Regions from separate parts of the Bradyrhizobium sp. IC3195 genome, predicted to be linked through region 2. Evidence: predicted binding sites of a transcription regulator. Region 2 holds the regulator's gene; the other holds the start of a gene.
What was found. The regulator HrcA, encoded in region 2, represses chaperone genes, less so after heat shock. The targets are predictions, from matches to a motif close to GTTAGCACTCNCNNNNNGNGAGTGCTAAC.

Region 1 (3,672 bases), on a different contig from region 2:
TTGCGGCGGTCACCGAAGCCCGGCGCCTTGACGGCCGCGACCTTGAGGCCGCCGCGGAGCCGGTTGACGACCAGGGTGGCCAGCGCCTCGCCCTCGACGTCCTCGGCGATGATGACGAGCGGCTTGCCCGACTGCACCACGGCTTCCAGCACCGGCAGCATGGCCTGCAGGCCCGAGAGCTTCTTCTCGTGCAGGAGGATGTAGGCGTCCTCGAGCTCGGCAGTCATCTTCTCGGCATTGGTGACGAAGTAGGGGCTGAGATAGCCGCGGTCGAACTTCATGCCCTCGACGATATCAACCTCGGTCTCGAGCGACTTGTTCTCCTCGACGGTGATGACGCCCTCGTTGCCGACCTTCTGCATCGCCTGGGCGATCATCTTGCCGATGGCGGCATCGCCGTTGGCCGAGATGGTGCCGACCTGGGCGACCTCGGAGGAGGCGGCGACCGGCTTGGCGCGCTTCTCGATGTCCTTGATGACGGCGGCAACCGCGGTGTCGATGCCGCGCTTGAGATCCATCGGGTTCATGCCGGCGGCGACCGCCTTGGCGCCTTCGCGCACGATGGCCTGGGCCAGCACGGTCGCGGTGGTGGTGCCGTCGCCGGCGAGGTCGTTGGTCTTGGAGGCGACCTCACGCACCATCTGGGCGCCCATGTTCTCGAACTTGTCCTCGAGCTCGATCTCCTTGGCGACCGTGACGCCGTCCTTGGTGATGCGGGGGGCGCCGAAGCTCTTCTCGATGACGACGTTGCGGCCCTTCGGGCCGAGCGTCACCTTGACGGCGTTGGCGAGAACGTCGACGCCGCGCAGCATGCGATCGCGCGCGTCTCCGGAAAACTTGACGTCTTTGGCAGCCATGGTCTGCAATCCCTCGTGTTATGTGATGTGTGTTGTCTTGTGCCGTGCGGCGGAACGATGGATGCCCGGATCGCCTGGATCCGGGCATGACATTCAGCGGCTGTTCAGGCGGACGGCCTTAGGCCAGCACGCCCATGATGTCCGACTCCTTCATGATCAGGAGCTCTTCGTTGTCGATCTTGACCTCGGTGCCCGACCACTTGCCGAACAGCACGCGGTCGCCGACCTTGAGGTCGATCGGGATCAGCTTGCCGGTCTCGTCGCGGCCGCCGGGGCCGACGGCGACGATCTCGCCCTGGGACGGCTTTTCCTTGGCCGTGTCCGGAATGATGATGCCGCCCTTGGTCTTTTCCTCGGCGTCGATACGTTTGACCACGACACGGTCATGCAGCGGACGAAATTTGGATTTAGCCATGACGTTTCCCTTTGGAGGCTCGCTTCGGAAGTAGTGGGGTCGGTGGGGCGGCGCTTCCGTCCCCCTCTCGTCGAGGATCGAACGGCGCGCTTAGCAATCGGGCTTTCCGAGTGCTAATAGTGGGTCCGGAAATATGGCTTGGCCGCGATCCTGTCAAGCAAAGGTGGTTAAGCGATTGTTGAGGCGGATATAGGATGGTGGCATTGGAAACTCGCTCGGGGCCTCGCCGTAAAGAACGACGTCATTGCTCCGGCAGCGGTTTTGCGCTTGGCTGCGGGAGGGGTGCGGCCATGGTCTTGTTCGGGGGAATGCCATGATCAGTTCGGCTCACGCGCGCACGGTTGCCAATCTGGCGGCCGCCTCTTGTCTGGCGCTGCTGCTGGGCGCCTGCGGCGGCGGCTTCAACCTGCCGTCCCTCACGTCGTCCCCGCCGCCGCCCGAAGCCGAACCTGGCGTCGCTCCGGAAATGCCCGCCAGCATCCGCGCCGACGAGATCGTCGGCCGCTGGGGCCTCGCCTCGTTCCAGAACCCGGCCGATCGCGCCCGCACCGAGAAGATGGCGCGTGAGCAATGCAGGAACCCCTACGTGATCACCGCCGGTTCCTCCGGTGGCGTGATCATGCATCTCGCCGACCAGGCGACGCCGCAGGAGCTGCGGCTGAAGGGCTCGCCGAGCGGCAAGAACTACATCGGGCCGGCCGGCCCGACCCCCGGCGACCAGGACCGCGAAATCGTCTCCTTCGACGGTCGCGTCATGATCACCCGCTTCATCGACAAGGATGCTGGTACGCGCTACGGCAACATGGTCTACGTCCGCTGCGCGCCGAGGGCGTGACGGTCTCTTACCCTCTCCCCTTGTGGGAGAGGGTGGCTCGCCGCGTAGCGGCGAGACGGGTGAGGGGTCTATCTCCTCACGAACGGTCTTGCGAGTGGAGAGAGCCCTCATCCGGCGCTTCGCGCCACCTTCTCCCACAAGGGGAGAAGGGAAGAAGAGTTCACGATCTGCACCGGCCAAAACAAAAAACGCCGGCCCAAGGCCGGCGTTTTGTTATTCCGATGTCGTCGCCGCTCAGTCGAACAGCGCGTCGATGTCGTCCTGCGAGGCGTGGCCGACGTCGCCGGCGAGCTTGGGGCCGTTGAGGAGCTTCTCGTCCTCGCTGCGGTTGTCGACCTGCGCGGGCACATGGGACTTGATCGCGTCGACGCCGCCCCAGATCTCCATCATCGCGTTGATGTGCTGCTCGATGAACTTCATCGTGCCCATGACCTTGCTGATGCGCTGGCCGGTCAGGTCCTGGAAGTTGCAGGCTTCGAAGATCGAGATGACGCGTTCCTGGATGTCGTCGGCAAGGCGCTTCTGCTGATCGATCGAGTCCACCTTCGACATCGCGCTGGCGGCCTGGTCGATCGATTCCGCGGCTTCGAGGATCTGCTGGGTCGCCTGCTCGGTGCCGCCGACCACCGCGCCGAGCTCGCCGTTGACCTTGGCCATCTCGCCGCCGTCGAAGCTCTTGCCGTGCAGCGTCGCGATCTCGCGCTTGGTGCGGTCGATGGCGTCGTGGATGAGGTCGAGCTCGACCTTCAGCTTCTCGCACTGCTCGATCTGCGCCCGGTAGGTATCGAGCATGGTGCGCGCTTCGGCAAGCTCGTGCGCGGTCGAGGCGTCGATCGCCGCCATGGCAGCGCTGCCGGACAGCGGGGCCGCGACGATGCCCTTCGCCATCTGGGCGCGGATCGCGCGCAGTTCGGCCATGATCTCGCTATGCATCGGGAGTGCCTCTTCAGTTACGTCTACAATGGGCATCTCGCCACCGACGATATCTTCGACGCGAAAACGCTTGCGGTGAACAGCCATCAGGATACTCCCCCCACCTCACTCACGCGTCTTTGTAGGCAGAAGCGATTTAACACGAAGTTCACAGCAGGAACTGCTGATCGGCCGCGCGCGACGCGGCGCAAAGAAGCGATTAACCATCACCGCGCGGCGTTCATCGAAAATAAACGCTGATCGCCAAATTGCAGGCGCGCTCGCGACGTGGTGAATCCAAACGCGCTGTCCGTTTACCAAACAAAACGGCTTTTGCTTTTTATTGACCACGTCGAAGAGCGCGGATCAGCCACCGGCTCTCCACGACGCATGTGATCTAGACGAAACAGTACAGAGTACGTCGATGTTCAAGAAAATGTCTGTCGCGCTGCTCGGCAGCGCTTGCACCTTCATGGCCGGCGCGAACGACGCGGGCGCCTTCGACAACAGCGTGCCGAACGATCCGCCCGCGGTGCTGTACCAGCCGCGCGTGCCGCCGGCGCCGGTGCGCATGGCGTCCCATTCCAACATGGGCGGCGGCTTCATCGAATTCCTGTTCGGCGATGGCCCCGGCCGCGGCCCGGCCTACGCGC
Region 2 (3,672 bases):
CTCGGCGAGCTTGCCGGGATTGTGGGTGGCGATGACGAGCTTGTCGGTGATTCGGCGGTGCATGGGCCTATTGACTACGCCACGGCCAGTTTCTGCAAGTCCACCAGACGCGCAATGCCCTTCTGCGCCAGGGCGATCAGCTTCAGGAACTCGTCCTGCGTGAACGGCTCGCGTTCCGCGGTGCCCTGCACCTCGATGATGCGGCCATCGCCGGTCATGACGAAATTGGCGTCGGTCTCGGCTTCCGAATCCTCGGCATAGTCGAGATCGAGCACCGGCGTGCCGTTGTAGATGCCGCAGGAGATCGCGGCGACGTTGTCGCGCATCACGTTGGCCTTCACCATGTTGCGCGCCTTCATCCAGTTGAGGCAATCGGCAAGCGCGACCCAGGCGCCAGTGATCGAGGCCGTGCGCGTGCCGCCGTCGGCCTGGAGCACGTCGCAATCGACCGTGATCTGGCGCTCGCCAAGAGCTTCGAGATCGACGATGGTGCGAAGCGAGCGGCCGATCAGGCGCTGGATCTCGACGGTGCGGCCGCTCTGCTTGCCGGCGGAGGCCTCGCGGCGGGTGCGTTCGGAGGTCGCGCGCGGCAGCATGCCGTATTCGGCGGTGACCCAGCCGCGGCCCTGCCCCTTCAGCCACGGCGGCAGGCGATCCTCCAGTGTGGCGGTGACCAGCACATGGGTGTCGCCGAATTTAACGAGGCACGAGCCTTCCGCATATTTGACCACGCCGCGCTCCAGCGTCACGGGGCGCAATTCGTCGGGCGCACGGCGGCTTGGCCGCATGGGAAATCTCCAAAACTCACGGGAATAGGCTGTTCGCGGTGCTTGTAGGTGGGGCGGGGGTGGGCGGCAAGGGCTTATTCACCCCCTGACCGTCGGCCTGCAAACGCCACGCTTGTCAGACGCGGCCCGGATGGACAAATTATAAGGATCTGAGAGGAGTTACCGTCTGTGGCCCATCACGATCCGATCCATCTGATCGCGCCGCGCGCAGGCCTTGCCCAGCTCAACGAGCGTTCCCGCGACATCTTTCGTCAAATTGTCGAAAGCTATCTCGCGACCGGTGAGCCGGTCGGCTCGCGCAACATTTCCCGCCTGATTGCGATGCCGCTGTCGCCGGCATCTGTGCGCAACGTCATGGCCGATCTGGAACAGCTCGGCCTGATCTATGCCCCGCACACCTCCGCCGGCCGGCTGCCGACGGAACTGGGCCTGCGCTTCTTCGTCGATGCCCTGATGCAGGTCGGCGACCTCAACGAGGCCGAGCGGCAGGCGATCCAGAGCCAGCTCTCGTCCGTCGGCGAGGCGCAATCGGTCGAGGCGGCGCTGGACCAGGCCTTGATGCGGCTCTCCGGCCTGACCCGGGCCGCCGCCGTCGTGCTGACGCCGAAATCCAATGCGCGGCTGAAGCACATCGAATTCGTCCGCCTGGAACCGGAAAAAGCGCTGGTGATCCTGGTCGGCGAAGACGGCCAGGTTGAAAACCGCGTGTTGACGCTGCCGCCCGGAGTTCCCTCTTCGGCGCTGACAGAGGCCGGCAATTTCCTCAATGCGCGGATCCGCGGCCGGACCTTGGCCGAAGCGCGGCTCGAGCTCGAGACCGCACTCGGCGAGGCCCGTGCCGAGCTCGATCAGCTGACACAGAAAGTGATCTCGGCCGGCATTGCCAGCTGGTCCGGCGGCGAGAGCGAGGACCGTCAGCTCATCGTCCGCGGCCACGCTAATCTGCTCGAAGATCTGCACGCGCTGGAGGATCTGGAGCGGGTTCGCCTGTTGTTCGACGACCTCGAGACCAAGCGCGGCGTGATCGATCTGCTCGGCCGGGCCGAGACCGCCGAAGGCGTGCGCATCTTCATCGGCAGTGAGAACAAGCTGTTCTCGCTGTCGGGGTCCTCCACCATCATCTCGCCCTATCGGGATGCCGCCGGCCACATCGTCGGCGTTCTCGGCGTGATCGGCCCGACGCGGCTGAATTATGCCCGCGTGATCCCGACCGTGGACTACGCCGCCCGCATCGTCAGCCGCCTGTTGGGGGGCTGACCGGCCTTTCTGCCGATCACGGGCGCTTGATTTTCGCGGGCTTAAGCACGATATCCGGGCCAACATCCCTGAAACGAGTTCGAGATCAGAGCCGATGACCGAGCAAGACCGGCAACCCCAAGACACGACTGCAGCGACCGGCGAGCCCGTGGTGTCGAAACCCTACATCATGCCCGACGATCCCGAGCCGGGTTCGGTCGAAACCCTGCAAAAGGAAGCGGCTGAAGCGCGCGACCGCATGCTGCGGACGCTGGCCGAGATGGAGAATTTGCGCAAGCGCACCGCAAAGGAAGTCGCCGACGCCCGCCTCTACGGCATCACCGGCTTCGCGCGCGACGTGCTCGACATCGCCGACAATCTCCAGCGCGCACTCGATGCCGTTCCGGCGGAGGCGCGTGCTGCGGCCGATCCCGGCCTGGTCTCGTTGATCGAGGGCGTCGAGCTCACGGAGCGCGCGCTGCTCAACGCGCTGGAAAAACACGGCGTGAAGAAGCTGGATCCTCAGGGCCAGAAGTTCGACCCGAACTTCCACCAGGCAATGTACGAAGTGCCTGACGCGTCGGTGCCGTCGGGCACCGTGGTGCAGATCATGCAGGCCGGCTACACCATCGGTGACCGCGTGCTGCGCCCGGCGCTGGTCGGCGTCGCCAAGGGCGGCGCGAAGACTGCGCCCGCGGCGAACAACAACGAATCGAGCAGCGCGGCGAACTGAGTGTTGGCGTCATTCCGGGGCTCGACGAAGTCGAGAACCCGGAATCCATTGAACAGCAGAGACAACCGCACAATGGATTCTCAGGTGCGCAAATTGCGCACCATAGCTCGCGCTGAAGCGCGCCCCGGAATGACGGAAGGATAGCGCGCCGCCTACGCGCTCACCGCAATATCCGCAGACTGAATCCGCTTCACGCCCGCCTTGGCCATATCGGCCCAGGCCTTGGCGAGCGAGCCCTGCGTGTCGATGCCGCGGCAGGCGTCTTCCACCACATAGACCTCGAAGCCCGCCTTGCGCCCGTCGAGCGCGGTCCAGGCGACGCAGAAGTCTGTCGCAAGACCAGCGACGAAGACGCGCTTGATCTTGCGGCCCCTCAGGTAGCCGGCGAGCCCGGTCGAGGTCTTGCCGTCGGCCTCGAGGAAGGCCGAATAGCTGTCGACGTTCTTGTGAAAACCCTTGCGGATGATGAGCTCGGCGTGCGGGATCGACAGGTCCTTCGACAGCGCCGCGCCCTCGGTGCCCTGCACGCAATGGTCCGGCCACAGCACCTGCTTGCCGTAGGGAAGATCGACCGTTTCGAACGGCTTCTTGCCGGAATGAACCGACGCAAACGAGACGTGGCCCGGCGTGTGCCAGTCCTGCGTCAGCACCACATTCGCAAATGCCTTCGAGATCTTGTTGATGACCGGCACCACCTGCTCGCCTTGCTTCACCGCGAGGCTGCCGCCGGGCAGGAAGCAGTTCTGCACGTCGATTACGAGCAGCGCGGACGCTTCGTCCGGCTTGATCGGTGCGGCCGCGAACAGCGCGCTTGGCGCGAGCGTCGCCAGCGCCGTCGTTCCAAGCATTGCCAAGACTTGTCGCCGAACCAGCATGTCTACCTCCCCTCCAGGATGATCCAACGGGAGGAAGCCT

Region 1: a site for HrcA is predicted at 1,362-1,390, ahead of I6F09_RS28305 (co-chaperone GroES). Genes of this name have one in related genera too.

What each region holds. Positions count from the first base shown of each region.
Region 1 covers NZ_JADYVG010000019.1:76,519-80,190, forward strand. The annotation lists gene groL (chaperonin GroEL) at 1-857, opposite strand, end outside; gene I6F09_RS28305 (co-chaperone GroES) at 976-1,272, opposite strand; gene I6F09_RS28310 (hypothetical protein) at 1,586-2,107, shown strand; gene I6F09_RS28315 (protein phosphatase CheZ) at 2,342-3,127, opposite strand; gene I6F09_RS28320 (L,D-transpeptidase) at 3,444-3,672, shown strand, end outside.
Region 2 covers NZ_JADYVG010000017.1:1,104-4,775, reverse strand. The annotation lists gene rdgB (RdgB/HAM1 family non-canonical purine NTP pyrophosphatase) at 1-63, opposite strand, end outside; gene rph (ribonuclease PH) at 75-788, opposite strand; gene hrcA (heat-inducible transcriptional repressor HrcA) at 957-2,045, shown strand; gene grpE (nucleotide exchange factor GrpE) at 2,140-2,757, shown strand; gene pncA (bifunctional nicotinamidase/pyrazinamidase) at 2,910-3,632, opposite strand.